3 regions of the Klebsiella terrigena genome follow, and region 2 is predicted to be linked to each of the others. Evidence: predicted binding sites of a transcription regulator. Region 2 holds the regulator's gene; each other region holds the start of a gene.
The links. The regulator Fur, encoded in region 2, represses iron uptake genes when iron is present. The targets are predictions, from matches to a motif close to ATAATAATGAGAACNACTATCAA.
Positions count from the first base shown of each region.

Region 1: a site for Fur is predicted at 2,996-3,018, ahead of efeU (iron uptake transporter permease EfeU). Genes of this name have one in related genera too.
Region 3: a site for Fur is predicted at 2,396-2,418, ahead of fhuE (ferric-rhodotorulic acid/ferric-coprogen receptor FhuE). Genes of this name have one in related genera too.

Region 1 covers NZ_CP050508.1:3,619,123-3,625,084, forward strand. The annotation lists gene efeB (iron uptake transporter deferrochelatase/peroxidase subunit) at 1-919, opposite strand, end outside; gene efeO (iron uptake system protein EfeO) at 924-2,051, opposite strand; gene efeU (iron uptake transporter permease EfeU) at 2,100-2,939, opposite strand; gene HCK03_RS17055 (NupC/NupG family nucleoside CNT transporter) at 3,213-4,397, shown strand; gene HCK03_RS17060 (DUF3574 domain-containing protein) at 4,492-4,926, opposite strand; gene putP (sodium/proline symporter PutP) at 5,074-5,962, opposite strand, start outside.
Region 2 covers NZ_CP050508.1:4,044,164-4,050,125, reverse strand. The annotation lists gene tcuB (tricarballylate utilization 4Fe-4S protein TcuB) at 1-579, opposite strand, end outside; gene tcuA (FAD-dependent tricarballylate dehydrogenase TcuA) at 566-1,969, opposite strand; gene tcuR (tricarballylate utilization LysR family transcriptional regulator TcuR) at 2,067-2,993, opposite strand; gene fur (ferric iron uptake transcriptional regulator) at 3,123-3,569, opposite strand; gene fldA (flavodoxin FldA) at 3,862-4,392, opposite strand; gene ybfE (LexA regulated protein) at 4,543-4,836, opposite strand; gene ybfF (esterase) at 4,970-5,743, opposite strand; gene seqA (replication initiation negative regulator SeqA) at 5,927-5,962, shown strand, end outside.
Region 3 covers NZ_CP050508.1:3,561,361-3,567,322, reverse strand. The annotation lists gene ptsG (PTS glucose transporter subunit IIBC) at 1-5, shown strand, start outside; gene fhuE (ferric-rhodotorulic acid/ferric-coprogen receptor FhuE) at 120-2,303, opposite strand; gene hinT (purine nucleoside phosphoramidase) at 2,666-3,022, shown strand; gene HCK03_RS16765 (YcfL family putative periplasmic lipoprotein) at 3,026-3,400, shown strand; gene lpoB (penicillin-binding protein activator LpoB) at 3,422-4,051, shown strand; gene thiK (thiamine kinase) at 4,032-4,847, shown strand; gene nagZ (beta-N-acetylhexosaminidase) at 4,876-5,886, shown strand; gene ycfP (alpha/beta hydrolase YcfP) at 5,923-5,962, shown strand, end outside.

The DNA of each region.
Region 1 (5,962 bases), 430 kb from region 2:
GCGCGCCGCTGTGCTTGTCGCGACCGAAAATAGTCTGCTGCTCTTTCAGCGGCGTACGATCCCAGAACTCAACGTGGAACTGGATAATACGCGCCGCCTGGTAGCTGCCGCCCGTCGCCCACGCCGGTTCTCCCTGCCCGGCGGTAACCCAAACTACCTCGTCCATCAGCGCGCCGTCGGTGCTGACCGGGTTCGCCGTACCGTCCTTAAAGCCCAGCAGGTTAACCGGCGTCTCCTTGCCTTTGCTCCGCGCGGCGCTATCGGAGATAAAGCCCTCGCGCTTCCAGCGGACGCTCAGCAGATCCGGAGTATGCTTAATCACATCGCGCAGCGCGTGGATCACCGTATCCTGGGTGTTGGCGCAAATCTGTAGCAGCAGATCGCCGTGACAGAGCGCGGCATCCAGCGAATCGTTGGGAAAGCGCGTCATCTTCTGCAGCTTCTTCGGCGCGAGACTCGCTAACCCGTAGCGCGCGTCAAACAGCGAATGGCCGACCGAAACGGTCATCGTCAGGTTATCCGGGGCGATCCACGGCCCGAGAATGCCCGAGTCCATCGGCGGCAGGCGCGGATTCGGCGTGTCCGGCGCCGGCCCGCCCTTGGTCAGGAAGGCAATACGCTGGGTCAGCAGACGAAACAGCCGCTCGAGGTCGGCCTTATCGCTGGCCAGCACGTCGAAGGCCACCAGCATCATCGCGGTTTGCTGCGGGGTGAGGATCCCCGCCTGGTGCAGGCCATAAAAGGGCTGCTCCTCCATACGCGCGTTGGGCGACAGCGTGCCCGGCGAGCTGGTGCTTTTGGCCGCATGCGCAACCGGACAGCCGCCGGCGATAGCCAGCGCGCCGCCTAGCGCGCCGATCCCTTTTAGTAACCGCCGACGTGAAGGTTCATTCACGTCGAATTGCTTCTGTTCTGCCATCGCTTTAGTCCAGACCCAGGATCCCGCGCAGCTGAGCCAGATCTTCCGCCAGGGTGGTGATCGGGCCTTTCAGCGCGTTACGATCCGCATCGGTCAGCTTGTCATAGGTCTCATAGCCGTCTTTGGTGCGGTATTTCGCGAGGATCGCGTCAACTTTCTTGAAGTTAGCGTCAACTTTCGCCAGCAGCGCGGCGTTCTCTTTTTGCAGCTGCGGACGCAGCAGGTCGACAATTTTCTGCGCGCCGTCAACGTTGGCCTGGAAATCCCACAGGTCGGTGTGGCTGTAGCGATCTTCTTCGCCGCTGATTTTACTGGCGGCCACTTCTTCAATCAGGCCCGCCGCGCCGCCCACCACTTTAGACGGCGGGAACGCCAGCTCGCTGATGCGCTTTTGCAGCTCCAGCACGTCGCTGTTCAGACGGTCGGCGTAGCTCTCCATGCCCTTGGTGCTGTTGTCGCCAAACAGGGCTTTTTCCAGACGGTGGAAGCCGGTGAATTTCGGATCTTCCTCCTTCTTCTCGTAGTCGTCTTCACGGGCATCAATGCTGCCATCAAGATCGGAGAACAGCTCGGCGATCGGTTCGATGCGCTCGTAGTGCTGACGCGTCGGGGCATACAGCGCTTTCGCTTTTTCGATATCGCCCGCTTTCACCGCGTCGGTGAAGGCCTTCGTGCCGCTAACCAGCTGGGCAGTTTGTGCCGTGACGTAGGCTTTATAGGCGGTAATCGCTTCGCCGAGGCTCAGCAGCGCGTCGGCTTTCGCCGCGTCTTGGGTGGCCGCACCGGTGACAATCAGCTTCCCTTTCGGGTTAGTCAGCAGGCCGCAGGTCATATCGTATTCGCCCGGCTGCAGGTTAGCCGTCAGCTTTTGCGTAAAGCCCGGCGCAATGTTTTCGCGCTCTTCCACGACCATCACGCCTTTAAGGATCTCCCACTCCAGCGCCTTCTGACTGTGGTTCTGAATGATGAACTGCGTTTTACCCGCTTTCACGGTCACGTTCATCGGTTCACACTGCTTGTCATTAACGGTCACTTTTACCTGCGGAATATCCGCAGCCTGGACGCAAAAGGCGGAGCTGAACAACGCTGCGACGGCAAGCTGCAGCGCATTACGGCGAAAATGAGTCATTATGATCATCCCTTTCGGTAAGTATGTTGTAACGATATATCCTGCGGCGCCCTACTTAAGCGGAGCGGTACGCGAGGCTGCTGGATTGCTACGCGGCGGCAGCGCAAACAGCACCAGCGCCGGAATCAAATAGATAAAGTACACCGCCACTTCGCTGACGGTCGGCGCTTCCTGATAGCCAAAGATGCCTTCAAGCAGCGTACCGAACAGGCTGTGCGTCGACAGCACGCCGCTCAGATCGAACGCCACGTCCTGGAAGTGGTTCCACAGCCCGGCCTCGTGAAAGGCGCGAATGGCGCCGGCGGCAAGGCCCGCGGCGACCAGCAGGATGAACAGGCTGGTCCACTTGAAGAACGCGCCGAGGTTAAGGCGGATGCCGCCCCAGTACAGCAGGAAACCGAGGACGACTGCGGTGGCGAGGCCAAGTATCGCGCCCAGCGGCGGCCAGATACCGACATCCTGCTGGAACGCCGCCAGCAGGAAAAATACCGACTCCAGCCCTTCGCGCGCGACGGCAAAAAAGACCATCATCACCAGCGCCCAGCCGTGGTTGTTACCGCGCTGCAGGGCGTTATCCACCGCCTGCTCCAGCTGCTGCTTCACGTTGCGCGACACCTTGCGCATCCAGAACACCATCCAGGTCAGGATAAAGACCGCGACCAGCGCCACGATGCCCTCAAACAGCTCCTGTTCACGCTGCGGAAATTCGCCGGTTGTTTCGTTGATAAAGGTCCCCAGGCCGAGGCACAGCGCCGCCGCGAGGAACACCCCAATCCACATTACGCCAATCCAGTTTCCACGCTGAGTGCGTTTCAGATAGCTGGCGATCAGGCTGACAATCAGCGCGGCCTCCAGGCCTTCACGTAACATGATGAGAAATGGAACAAACATGCAGACATCCTTAAATGTGAGCCGCAGTCAACGGATGCAAAGATAGGTAAATATTTCTGATAGTGATTATCATTACAATAATCAGAAACACAAGTGAAATGTGTAGAGAATGATGACGAGGTGTAAATTAATCGCTGGAAAATAATTACTTAGGCAAGTATTCGCCTGTGCCAGCGGCGAAGAACAGGATCGACGGTTTTTTCGCAGCAGATATTTACCGGGCGTAGCGGCTGTGGCTAAATAGCGGCCTTATTTATCTGCGAAAAGAATAATATGACTCAGTTTTTACACTTCCTGCTGGCGCTGGTGGTTATCCTCGGCCTTGCCTGGCTTGCCAGCTATGACCGACAAAAAATCCGCTTTCGCTATATTATCCAGTTAATTGTTATTGAAATTGCCCTGGCTTTCTTTTTTCTCCACGCCGAAAGCGGCCTGTGGATAGTTAAAAATATCTCCGGCTTTTTCACCTCATTACTCGGCTTTGCCGCTGAGGGCACCAACTTTGTATTTGGCGGCATGAGTGAAAAAGGCCTGGCCTTTATTTTCCTCGGCGTGCTGTGCCCGATTGTCTTTATCTCCGCGCTGATTGGTATTCTCCAGCACTGGCGCATTCTGCCCATTTTCATTCGCGTCATTGGCACCCTGCTGTCAAAGGTCAACGGCATGGGCAAGCTCGAATCCTTTAACGCCGTCAGCTCGCTGATCCTCGGACAGTCGGAAAACTTCATTGCCTATAAGGGCGTGCTCGGCGATCTCTCCTCTCGCCGGCTGTTCACCATGGCCGCCACCGCGATGTCGACGGTGTCGCTGTCGATTGTTGGCGCCTATATGAGCATGCTGGACGCGAAATACGTCGTCGCGGCGCTGATCCTCAATATGTTCAGCACCTTTATTGTGCTGTCCATTATTAACCCGACGCGACCGGGCAGCGAAGAAGAGATTAAGCTGGAGAAGCTGCATGAGTCGCAGAGCTTCTTTGAAATGCTGGGCGAATATATTCTGGCTGGCTTCAAGGTTGCGATGATTATTCTGGCAATGCTGATGGGCTTTATTGCCTTAATCAGCGCCGTTAACGCCCTCTTCGCTACCGTATTTGGCCTCAGCTTCCAGCAGATTCTGGGCTACGTCTTTTACCCGCTGGCGTGGCTGATCGGTATTCCGCTCAGCGATGCGCTGAACGCCGGGAGTATTATGGCGACCAAGCTGGTGGCCAACGAGTTTGTCGCGATGATCGAGCTGCAGAAAATTGCCGCCGGCATGACGCCGCGCGGGCTGGGCATTCTGTCGGTCTTCCTGGTCTCTTTTGCTAACTTTGCCTCGATTGGCATTATCGCCGGCGCCATTAAGGGGCTTAACGAGCCGCAGGGCAACATTGTTTCCCGCTTCGGCCTGCGCCTGGTCTACGGTGCGACGCTGGTCAGCCTGCTCTCCGCCAGCTTCGCCGGTCTGGTGCTGTAAGCGCGAGCTTGCGCCGCGAATATCGCCGCAATTAAGGCGGGGCATCGCCCCGCCTTTTCTTAAGCAAGAAGCCTTATTCAGCAATAACGCTTATTTAGAAATGAACGCAAACCTGGCGATCGACGCGCATCACCGACTCCTGGGCGAAGCGCGACTTATAGATCGTGCGCAGCGCCTCAATCCCCTCTTCGCTCTTCGCATCTTTCCCGTGGATCAGCATCAGCGCCTTGCTCTGCTCGCGCGCCACGCTCCCGTCGTTACCCAGCCACTGGCCCCGGGCGTCAAATACCGTCAGGCCGTCGCGAAAGCGCGGGGTGACGTCGCGGTCAACAAACTGCTGCCACTCCGCGGGGGTGATATCTTTACCCGCCGGACGGCTGAGGCCAAAGTACAGCGTGGTCTGCTCCATGGAATTGTCCGCCGGGCAGGCGCCGGCAGCCGGCGCTGAAACGGTCGTTTTGGCTGGTGCCACGCAGCCGCCAAGCAGCCCTGCCAGCACCAGCGCCATTGCACCCTGTCTGAAACTCATATTGCTATCCTCATTGTTATTTGTGCTCAGATATCAGCGTATTTTCAGAGAATTAGCAAGAGGGTTCCCGTCGGTCTCGGTCCGGCTGCGGCGAACCGCGGAGACAAAAAAGCCCGCCGGAGGCGGGCTTTAGCAGAAAGCCTATGCTTACTCTGCGGTCGCGCGGACCGGCGGCGCGGAGTGATAGTGGGCGTCGGCCTCGGCAAAACGCTGCTGCATGGATGCCGAAGGCGCTTTGCTCAGCAGGCTGAAGACCACAATCCCGAGGCTGCCAAAGATGAAGCCAGGGATGATTTCGTACAGGCCAAGCCAGCCAAACTGTTTCCAGACGATAACGGTCAGCGCGCCGATAACCATACCGGCCAGCGCGCCGTTGCGGGTCATGCGTGACCACATAACGGAGAACAGCACCACCGGACCGAAGGCCGCACCGAAGCCCGCCCACGCGTAGCTCACCAGGCCCAGCACGCGGTTGTCCGGATTGGCCGCCAGCGCGATAGCAATCAGCGCCACCACCAGCACCATCATCCGACCCACCCACACCAGCTCTTTCTGCCCGGCGTTCTTGCGCAGGAATGCCTTATACAAATCCTCGGTGATCGCGCTGGAACAGACCAGCAGCTGGCAGCTCAGGGTTGACATCACCGCCGCCAGAATCGCCGACAGCAGGATACCGGCAATCCACGGGTTAAACAGGATTTGCGCCAGTTCAATAAACACGCGCTCGGAGTTCTGATTTACCGCCCCGGCCAGCGCCGGGTTGTTGTTAAACCACGCGATGCCGAAGAAGCCAACCGCCACGGCGCCCGCCAGGCAGAAGATCATCCAGGTCATGCTGATACGGCGAGCGTGGACGATGCTGTGATGGGAGTCCGCCGCCATAAAGCGAGCCAGAATATGCGGTTGACCAAAGTAGCCCAGCCCCCAGCCCATCAGCGAGATAATGGCGACGAAATTAAGCCCCTTCAGCATATCGACGTTTTCAATGCTCTTTTGCTTAATCACCTCCAGCGAATCGCCGAAGCCGCCGACGGAA
Region 2 (5,962 bases):
GGCAATCTCTGCGGAGCGCGGCGTGCCGGGAGAGATCTCTCGCCAGAAGCGGATAACGCCCGTCATAAGTAAACCGATCGCCAGAATGAACACCGAACCAAACATCCACGCCAGCAGGCTGTGCGGGAAGATTTGGTAGAAATCACCCGCTAAGGGTGGGTGGAGCAGCGAACCTTTCAGCCCCATCGCGAGGAGTAAAAAGAGAATCAGGCCCAGGACCAGCGCCAGCGTAACGGTCACGCCCGCCCGGCGGTACAGCGCGCCGAAAGCGGCCGGCTGAGCATAGTGTTGATATGTTTCCAGCCGCACTTCTGCCATCGCCTTCGGCACGTTAATCGCAAACTCATGCGGCGACGCGTACTGGCAGGCATGCAGACAGGCACCGCAGTTATGGCACAGGTTTGCCAGATAATTGATATCTGCTTTCCCGAACTCAAGGCGCAGGGTCATCGCCGGGAATACCGCGCAAAAGCCCTCGCAATAGCGGCAGGCATTACAAACCTGCATCACCCGTTCGACTTCCGCTTCCGGTTCGGTGAGAATCTGCGCCTCGATGATTAATTTCTCAAGCGGCTTCATGGTGTGCCTCCTGACGTGCGGCCAGCGCGGCCTGTTCTCCGGCGATACGCCCAAAGGTGGTCCCGATCGACATGCCGACGCCTGCGGTATAGCCCTTACCAAGCACGTTACCTGCCATCATCTCGCCGGCCACAAACAGATTGCGGCTTGGCTGTCCGGCGAAGTGAACCGCCGCATGTTCATTCACTTTCAGCCCCAGATAGGTGAAGGTGATCCCCGGCCTCAGGGCATATCCGTAGTAAGGCGGAGTATCAATAGGCCGCGCCCAGTGAGTTTTTGGCGGCGTCAGGCCTGACGTCGCGCAGTTATCGAGGGTGGTATGATCGAATTGCCCTGGCCGGCAGGCTTGATTGTATTGATTCACCGTGCGGGTAAAGCGCGCGGCATCCAGACCTAGCTGGCGGGCCAGCTCTTCCAGGGTATTAGCCTGCGCCCCTGGGAAAACCGGTGGCATAAAGTGGCCGATGGCTTTACTGTCGATAATGGAAAAACCAATTTGCCCCGGCTGGTGGGCGACAAGACGTCCCCAGATGGCGTAACGCTTCGGCCAGAAATCTTCGCCTTCATCATAAAACCGATCCGCATCACGGTTAACCACCACGCCTAGCGAGACGCAGTCCACGCGGGTACAGATGCCACCGTCATACAGCGGCGCTCTGGCATCAATCGCCACGCAGTGCGACTGAGAAGGATCGCCGATAATATCCGCACCGGCGTCAATCATAAATTTGAGCAGCACCCCCTGATTAAAGCGGGTGCCGCGAATGAGGAAGTTATCGGCAGGCCACTCGCCGCGGTCGTTTTCACCCCAGGCCTCACGGAGCCATTGGCGGTTGGATTCGAAACCTCCGGCAGCAAGCACGCAGGTTTTGGCAGCAATGCGCTCCTCTCCCGCCAGGGCTGCGACAAACCTGCCGTTACGAAGCTCAAGCGCCTGCACCGGCGTATCGTAACGGATTTGCACGCCCAGCCTTTCCGCGCTGCGGTAGTAGGCATTCATCAGGGCCTTGCCTCCACCCATAAAAAAGGCATTGGTGCGCGCCACGTGCAGCGCTCCGGAGAGGGGAGGCTGAAAGTTAACGCCGTGCTGGCGCATCCAGTCACGGCAGCGTGAAGAGGTACGGATTACCAGACGCGCCAGCGCTTCATTGGTATTCCCTTCGGTGACTCGCCAGAGATCTTGCCAGAACTCCTCTTCGGTATAGCTATCCACTAGCACATCCTGCGGCGCATCGTGCATGCAGCGCAGATTGCGGGTATGTTGGGAATTTCCCCCGCGCCATTCGCGAGGGGCTGCCTCCAGCAACAGCACCGACGCGCCTGCTTCGCGGGCGGTTAAAGCGGAACATAACGCAGCATTGCCTCCGCCAATCACCAGTACATCAACCATCGTAGACTCCATTACTCTTTAACTAATTGTTAAATTTGTAATTGGAATGTATACGCTGGGGCTGTGCGGGCGCTATGCTGCGTAGCTAAAGAGGGCTTTAGTTAGCGTAAAGGGTGGCTCCCGGCCAGCTGCCTGCATCCACCAGTTGGCGCATGACTTTGCTAAGCACCACGCGGGCGGCAAGACCTGCCGGGGTGAGCTCATCGTCAGACAGGCTAACCAAAAAGTTGGGGCGACTGAGTATCGGGTTGTGGACGCCGATCACTCTCAGCGCTTCTTTATCAAGATGGGAAATGGCGGCCCCGGGCTGCAGGGTGGCCCCAAGACCGCTGCGCACGGCGCGCATCAGTAGAGTCAGGCCATCAATTTCAGCGGCAATATCCAGCTTGATGGCGTGTTCCTGGCCGATCGCCTCCAGCCTGCCACGCAGGCCGTGGCCCTGGCTGGGCATAATCAAGGGAATGTTTGCCAGCTGAGAGGGGGAGATGGCGTCGTCGGCGATATCGGCCAGTACGGCGTAGGTGCCAATCAAAAATAGCCGTTCTTCGAGGATCGGTCTGGCGCTCCAGCGCAGGATTTTCTCCTTCTGGAAAACGACGGCTAAATCAATCTGGCGGGTGTTGATCATCCGCTCCAGGTTGCCGGAGAGACTTTCCACGACGTGCAGACGAACATCGGCATAGCTTTCCCGCATCGCGTTAATAAAGGGCATCCCCAGTATCGACGCGGTGCTGGGTGCCATGCCGACGCTGACGTGCCCGGACAGGCGAGCTTCGCGGGCAGCCAGGATCGCATCATCGGCATGGCGTAGCGCCAGCTGCGCCTGAAAGTAAAAGGCCAGGCCGGCGCTGGTGGGCGTGACGCCGCGCGAGGTACGCTGGAGCAGGCGAATCGAGAGTTCACTTTCCAGGCGCGTCATTTGCTGACTGAGCGCTGAGACGCCAATATTGAGATCCAGCGCGGCGCTGCCCATGCTGCCGGTTTCCACAATACGAACGAAGTAACGTAGCTGACGAAGTTCCATGTCGATTCTCGGGGTCAGGCGGGAAGGGATTTTACATTAAAGCAACATCGCGGAGGAGGGAATATGGCGCGGCGAATTCAGCGTATAAAAAAAGCCAACCGTCCGGTTGGCTTTCCTGCTGGCATCATATTACTTGGGGTCGTGCGCGTGTTCATTTTCGCGGCAGTCGCCTTCAGCACAGTGACCGTACAGGTACAGGCTGTGGTTGGTCAGGCGGATACCGTGACGGTGGGCAATTTCACGCTGACGCGCTTCGATAGAGTCATCGCTGAATTCGATCACTTTGCCACAATCGAGGCAAATCAGGTGATCGTGATGATGCTGCTGTGTCAGTTCGAAAACGGATTTACCGCCTTCAAAATTATGGCGGGTAACAATGCCGGCATCATCAAACTGGTTCAGTACGCGATAAACGGTAGCCAGACCGATCTCTTCCCCCATGTCGATCAGGCGTTTGTATAAATCTTCCGCGCTGACGTGATGGTTATCCGGCCCCTGCAGCACTTCCAGAATTTTTAATCGTGGAAGTGTGACTTTCAGGCCAGCCTTCTTCAATGCGGTATTGTTGTCAGTCATGCGGAATCTGTCCTGTTGCTAAACGATCTACTTCCATTAGCGGAAGTAATACAGAGAATCACCCGATGTAACGCGTCTCATTATAGAACTGCCATGATGAAATGAAAACCGCAAGCATCGAGCCTTGTATGCTGTCAAAAACGAGGCACACGCTACAAACTGTGTCACGTCTCCTCGTTAAATCAGAGGACATTGTACAGATATGTGATTAAAAGTTAAAAACTTGTAGCTATTAGTTTTATTGCTTTTACCTATTAATACGACGATACCCGAAGGTATCGCCGTTTAACCATCAGGCGTTTTTGATTTCTTCGAGATGCAGTTCTTCAGAAATCTGCTTAACCCATTTCTCAACGCGCTCGTTGGTCAGCTCAGGCTGACGGTCTTCATCGATAGCGAGACCGACGAAATGGTCGTCATCGGCGAGACCTTTAGAGGCTTCGAAATGGTAGCCCGCCGTTGGCCAGTGGCCGACGATGGTTGCACCGCGCGGTTCGATGATGTCGCGGATGGTTCCCAGCGCATCACAGAAGTATTCAGCATAGTCTTCCTGGTCACCGCAGCCAAACAGGGCGACCAGCTTACCGTTGAAGTCGACCTCTTCCAGCGTCGGGAAGAAATCATCCCAGTCACACTGCGCTTCACCGTAGTACCAGGTTGGGATGCCCAGCAGCAGAATGTCATGACCCTGCAGGTCTTCTTTGCTGCTTTTGGCAATGTCGTGAACATCAGCAACGTCTTTACCGAGCTGCTTTTGGATCATTTTTGCAATATTTTCGGTGTTGCCGGTGTCGCTGCCAAAAAAGATGCCGATGATTGCCATGAGTAAAATAACCTCTTGAAACTTAATGATGTGGTAGTGGCGTAATGCCCGCAGATAACGGCAATCATAGCAGAACAGGGAAGGGCGCGGAAACAGCAATCACACCCGACTGCACACTCTGCTACATGAAAGTGTTGTTTTTGAGGTTTCTCAGACTTTACCCTGGCTATGCAGGGCTGCCAGCTGGTTCATCAACATCTCTTCAATCAGATCGCTACGGTTCATATTGCGGGCATCAGCTAGCTCATTGAGCGCATCAACCGCTTCAGCGTTGAGCTTGAGCTCCACGCGCTTTAAACCGCGAACTTTGTCGCGTTTAAGCTGGTTGCGTTTATTGATGCGCAGCTGCTCGTCGCGCGAAAGCGGATTGGTCTTTGGTCTACCCGGGCGACGCTCGGTTGCGAACAAATCTAATGTCGTACGGTCCGTTTGTTCTTTTGCCATGATTCAGAGTGACTTCGGGGAAACGAGTTGTCGGGCCATTGCCGACACAGATAGCGCGCCATAATACATCAGGCGAACCGCTGCGCCAACGACCGCGGGCATTCTGCGGCGCGGTCGGGCAGTTTTTAGCCAGTTATGCCGCTAAAGAGGAGAGATATCGGCGAATTGCGCGCAGTACCGCCTCCGGTTTCTCCGCATGGACCCAATGGCCCGCGCCGGCAATCACGTGCGCGCGGGCCTGCGGGAACTGCGCCAGCAGCGCGTCGCGATACTCATCGGACACGTAGGGAGAGTTGCCGCCCGGGATAAACAGGACCGGATGCGGCCAGGCGGGAACCGGCTGCCAGCCAACGATATGGCTATATTGATCCCACAGGACCGGTACGTTAAACCGCCACTGGCCGTCAACGAAGGACTTCAGCAGGAACTGAATCACGCCCTCTTCCTGCAGGTGCTCGCGCATGACCACCGCCGCCTGCTGGCGGGTTGCGGCGCCGGCGGCGGTCACGGCGTTGATGGCGGCAAAGATTTCGTCGTGGCGGCGGACGTGATAATCCACCGGCGCGATATCGATAGCCACCAGGCCGTCGATGCGTTCCGGCGCGAGGGCGCTAAGCGCCATCACCGCTTTACCGCCCATTGAGTGGCCGATAAAGGTCGCTTTTTCCAGCTGCAGGTCGTCAAGGGTGTCGAGCAGATCCTGAGCCATCGCGGCGTAGGTCATCTGCGGATCGCGCGGGGAAAGACCGTGATTGCGCATATCAACCTGCAGGATATCGTAGTCGGCGACCAGGTCGCGTGCGAGGATACCCAGGTTATCAAGGCTGCCAAACAGACCGTGAACCAGGACGACAGGGGAATTATTGTGCGGATTTTGTGCAGATTGCGCGCGGCTATTTAATTTCATGGCAAAGTTCTTTTTTTCGCTCCGTCGGGTTAGGGTATTATGTTGGACATTCTGCCATCCGGCTGCAAGACCCAGAGCTATCTGAGTTTTACCGCCATCCTGGTTTGACGCTTTCCGCGGTTAGGATTTGTCCTTATAATCCTGACAACTTGTATTCAGAATAAGATATCGTACTGGATTAAGATGAAAACAATTGAAGTTGATGATGATCTCTATCGC
Region 3 (5,962 bases), 480 kb from region 2:
ACTAAGTTGTGATGTGGGGAGACTAAGGCAGCCGAATGGCTGCCTTTTTTATTGGCTTAAGCGAGTAAAAAGGGAGCCGGCTGGCTCCCTGGGTTCTGCTGGTCAGCGCTGAGGATAAATCAGAACTGGTAGCTGGCGGTGATGCTGAAGTTGCGCGGCTCGCCGTAAACCACCGACCCTTCGACGTTGGTGTCGTAGGTTTTATCGAACAGGTTATTAATATTGCCCTGTAAGGCGAAGTTTTTGGTGACCTGGTAGCGGCTGAACAGGTCCACCAGCGCGTAGCTGCCCTGCTCGGCGCGGAAGGTGCCGTACGGGGTCACGGTGTCGGTATAAACGCGGTTTTGCCAGTTCACGCCGCCGCCAACGGTCAGCTCGGGCATTGCCGGCAGACGGTAGCGGGTGAACAGCTTGACGCTGGTGCGCGGCAGGTTGGGGTTCACCGCCTTGCCTTCGTTATCTTCCGCAACGTAGCGCGTGGCCCCGAAGGTCATCTGCCAGTTATCCGTTAAGGCGCCGTTAATCTCGAACTCAACTCCTTTACTGACCGTGCCGTCCGCCGTTCTGTAGGCCGTTTCGCCGTTGCTGCCGGCAATCGGCGTACCGGTAGACTGCGCCAGGTTGTCCTGTTCGATACGGAAAATCGCCAGGGTGGTGGTTAGGCGGCTGTTCATCCAGTCCGACTTCAGACCAAGCTCATAGTTATTTCCGGTGATCGGCGTCAGATATTTCCCGGAGCTGTCGCGCTTATCCTGCGGCTGGAAGACGGAGGTGTAGCTGGCGTAGGTCGACCAGTTATCATCGATGTCGTAAACCAGGCCCGCGTACGGCGTCGTATGGTTTTTCTCCATGCTGTAGGAGAGGGTGTCGATACGCCAGTTGGTATAGCGAACGCCAAGAATTAAGTGCAGCGGATCGGCCAGCGAGAAGCGCGTCGCGGCGTACAGGGACTTCATCCGCGTGGTGTCGTCCTGGGCGAGGCTTTGCGGGCCCCAGTTGGTTTCAGGGAAGTTAGCCGCATTGAAGCCAGAGAAGCTGCCGATCTCATCCGGGAATACGTTTGCCCAGGAGCTAAGGTAGCGGTTGTTCTGCTTGCTGTAGCTGCCGCCGATCATCAGGTTATGCTGGCGGCCGAAAAGATCGAAGCCGCCGTCGGTAAACAGATCCACGGCATCGACTTTACGTTTGCCGCTGTTCCAGCCCGTTCCGCCAACGTAATCGTAGCCCGGCCCATAGCTGGCGTAGGGGCCGACCAGCATTCCCGTCTCTTTGTTAACGTACGCGTCGACGTACATCATTTTGCTGTCGAATTTGACCTCGGAGTGGGTTGCCGTCATGGTCGCCTGCCAGGTATCGGTAAAGCGCTGTTTCAGCGTAACGAAGACTTTGTTGAACTCTTTATCGTTATAGGCCCAGTCCGGCGCGGTGCTGTGGGCGCGATCGTAGTGGTTCTTGCTGCCGTCGGTGTTCCAGCGCGGCAGGCCGCCCCAGGTTGGGCTATTGACGTCGATACGCTGATACTCGTAGCCGGCGGAGAGGCTGGTTGCGCTGCCGAGGTCGGCATCGAGAATGCCGGAGAAGAACGTTTTTTCGCTGTTGTAGCGATCGAGCCAGGAGTCATTATTCTGATAGCCGGCGACAATACGCGCCCGCACGTTACCGTCCTCGGTCAGCGGGCTCTGCATATCGGCGACGTAGCGCTGCTTGTTCCAGCTGCCGTACTCGGTGGAGATATTGCCGGTAAACTCGCGGCTGGTGGCATGCTTGCGGATCATGTTGATCGATGCGGAGGGGTTGCCCGTCCCGGTCAGCAGGCCGTTGGCGCCGCGTACGACCTCGACCCGCTCAAAAAGCGCGGTATCGGAGAGCGCGTCGCCGAGGTTCCAGCGGGACTCAAACCAGGTCGGAATGCCGTCGACCATATAGTTGTCTATCTGAAAGCCGCGGGAATAATAGCTGCTGCGATCGGAGTCCGCCTGGCTCCGGCTGATCCCGAGGGTATTATCCATCACGTCGCCGAGGGTTTGCAGCTGCTGATCCTGCATCCGCTGCTCGCTGATGATGCTGACCGACTGCGGAATATCGCGCTGGGTCATCAGCATTTTTGTTCCGGCGGTGGTGGTTTTAACGCTGTAATCCTGCCGCTGTTCGTCGGTGCCGGCTGGCGTTGCTCCTTCTACAATGATGGTGTCGTCGGTCGCGTCGGCGGCAAGGCCGAGGGTGGGGTAGAGCGCTAACGCAATACCGACGGCAAGAAGAGACGGCGCGCGGCGGCCGTCCCGTGAGATGGTAGTGAAAGACATGATTAACCCTTAATGAGGAGACTGTCGTTATACGCCGGGGCTCTGTGGCCGCGGTCGAATCATTCCCGAAGTGCGGTGCGTCCATGTTGTTAATACAAATGAGAAATATACGCATTTATATTTAATGTGTAAACAGACGTAAGAAGGGGGGCAAAAAGGCGCTTTATCGACGGCGGTGCCGGGACAGAATCAGGGATATGCTTAATCCGTCATCAGCTAAGTCCGCCGCCGCGTAAGAAAAAGTGCATTCGGGTTGAAAGAGGGGGAGTAACTCGCTCATACTCTTAGACGAATCCTGTGCATCCGCGTTTATCTGCAGAGGCAGGCCAGAGCACGGTATAAAAATTAATAAGGAATCAGTCATGGCAGAAGAAACGATTTTTAGCAAAATCATTCGCCGGGAGATCCCGTCGGATATTGTTTATCAGGATGAGCTTGTTACTGCCTTTCGCGATATTTCTCCGCAGGCGCCGACCCATATTCTGATTATCCCCAATATCCTGATTCCTACCGTCAACGACGTCACCACGGAGCACGAGCTGGCGCTGGGTCGCATGATGACCGTCGCGGCGAAAATTGCGCGTGATGAAGGTCTTGCCGACGACGGCTATCGCCTGATCGTCAACTGTAACCGCCACGGCGGCCAGGAAGTCTACCATATCCATATGCACCTGCTGGGCGGTCGCCCGCTGGGTCCCATGCTGGCTCACAAAGGCTAATCAATGCGCGCAGCTCATTTCGGCACTCTTCTGGCGGCGGCGCTGCTGGCCGGCTGCGGTTCTCACGCGGAAATTCCGGTGGGAGAGCAGCAGACGCTGGTGATGGAATCTAACGTCTTAGCCGCAGGTATCAGCGCCGATGCGCCTGAGGTCACCGCCTCAGAGATTCAGGCCACCGCGACCTCAAAGCTGTTCAACGAACGCCAGGAGCCGATCGTCGTGCATTACCGCTTTTTCTGGTATGACGCCAGAGGGCTGGAGATGCACCCGCTGGAGCCGGCACGCAGCATAACGGTGCCCGCACGCTCATCCGTGACGCTTTACGGTAGCGCAAATATTTTGGGGGCGCATAAGGCCCGACTCTATCTTTATCTGTAAGAGGTAATTGTGATGATTAAAATGTGTCGCTATGCGTTGATCACAGCACTGGCGATATTCCTTGCCGGGTGCGTTGGGCAGCGTCAGGAGCCCGCGCCGGTAGGGGAGGCGCAGCCGAAACCGGAGCAGCCCGCTCAGCCTACGGTACCAACGGTGCCGGGCATTCCGGCAGTGCCGGCGCAGCCGGGTCCGATTGAGCATGAACAGCAGCCGACTCAGCCAACCCCGCGCGTTCGCCACTATGACTGGAGCGGTGCGGTACAGCCGATGGTCGGGCAGATGCTGCAGGCGGGCGGCGTGAACGCGGGCAGTATTCTGCTGGTCGATAGCGTCAATAACCGCACGAACGGTACGCTGAACGCGGGTGAGGCGACCGAGGCCCTGCGCAATGCGCTGACGGGAAACGGCAAGTTTACGCTGGTCTCGCAGCAGCAGCTCGGCGTGGCGAAACAGCAGCTTGGCCTGTCACCGCAGGATAGCCTCGGCAGCCGCAGCAAAGCGATGGGCATTGCGCGCACCGTTGGCGCCCAGTACGTGCTCTACTCTAATGCCACCGGCAACGTCAACTCACCTGAGCTGAAGATGCAGCTGATGCTGGTACAAACCGGCGAGATTATTTGGTCAGGTAAAGGTGCAGTTCAGCAACAGTAAGCTAACGCGCGATGAGCTATTGTCGCGCTTTTTCCCCCGCTATTCGCCGCTCGACGATCCGGCCTTTGCCGGTCTGAGCGGCGGTAGCTGCATCGTCAGCGACGGCACCCGGCGGCTGGTATTACGCCAGCCGCACGATCCTGCCGCCCCCGCCAGCGATTTCCTTCGTCAATATCGCGCGTTATCCCGGATGCCGGATACGCTTGCGCCGTCGCCGATTTTTTACTCCCCGCGCTGGATGGTGGTGGAATACTGCGTCGGTGAAATGAAAAGCGCGCTGCCGCCGTGCCCGCAGCTGGCCGGGGTGCTGTATCATCTGCACCAGCAGCCGTGCCTGGGCTGGCGTATCGCGCTGGCGCCGCTGCTGGAACGCTACTGGCAGCAGAGCGATCGCTCGCGACGAACCCCGCTATGGCTGCGCTGGTATAAGCGTCTGCTACGCCGCGGAGAGCCCCAGCCGCTGCGCCTGGCGCCGCTGCATATGGACGTACATGCGGGCAATCTGGTTCATACCGCGGGCGGGCTGCGGCTGATCGACTGGGAATATGCCGGCGACGGCGATATTGCGCTGGAGCTTGCCGCCGTGTGGATTGATTCTGCACAGCAGCGACGGCTGACGGCGGAGTATGCCCGGCTGGCGAAGATGAATGAACGTCAGCTGTGGCGACAAATTCAGCGCTGGCGCCCGTGGGTATTGATGCTCATGGCAGGCTGGTACGAGCGTCGCTGGCAGCAAACCGGCGACCGGCAGTTTATCGCCCTGGCAGATGCGGCCTGGCGTCAGTTAGACACATAATATAAGAGAGGTCAGTGTGGGTCCGGTAATGTTGGATGTCGAAGGTTTTGAACTGGATGCGGAAGAGCGGGAGATCCTCGCGCACCCTTTGGTTGGCGGGCTGATTCTCTTCACCCGCAACTATCACGATCCGGCGCAGCTGCGCGAGTTGGTGCGTCAGATCCGCGAAGCTTCGCACAATCATCTGGCGATCGCGGTCGATCAGGAAGGCGGGCGCGTCCAGCGTTTTCGCGAGGGCTTTACCCACCTGCCGGCCGCGCAGTCCTTTGCCGCACTGCTGGGAATGGAAGAGGGCGGCAGGCTGGCGGCGCAGGCCGGCTGGCTGATGGCCAGCGAAATGATCGCGATGGATATAGATATCAGCTTTGCGCCGGTGCTTGACGTCGGCCACATCAGCGCCGCCATCGGCGAGCGCTCTTATCATGAGGATCCCGAGAAGGCGCTGGCCATCGCGCGCTGCTTTATTGACGGTATGCATGAAGCGGGCATGAAGGCGACCGGGAAGCATTTCCCAGGTCACGGCGCGGTAACCGCGGATTCGCATAAAGAGACGCCGCGCGACCCGCGCGCTGAGGCGGAAATTCGCGCCCGGGATATGGCCGTTTTCCGCACCCTGGTTGCGGAGCAGCGCCTTGATGCAATTATGCCTGCCCACGTTATTTATACCGACGTTGACCCGCGTCCGGCCAGCGGCTCGCCGCACTGGCTGAAGACGGTACTGCGCGGGGAGTTAGGCTTTGACGGCGTGATTTTCTCCGACGACCTGTCGATGGAAGGCGCGGCGATTATGGGCAGCTATGCCGAACGCGGACAGGCTTCTCTGGATGCAGGTTGCGATATGATCCTGGTCTGCAATAATCGTAAGGGTGCGGTCAGCGTGCTGGATAACCTGTCGCCGATCAAAGCAGAGCGTGTTACGAAATTGTATCATAAAGGTTCCTTTACCCGTCAGGAGCTAAGGGATTCCGCCCGTTGGAAGAGGGTCAACGCGCAGCTGGAGCAGCTCCACGCGCGCTGGCAGGAGGCGAAGTCCGCGTAGCGAACCTGAAGGGCGTTGTTGTCTGGTGAGGATGCGATGATTATCTATTTACACGGTTTTGACTCTAACAGCCCCG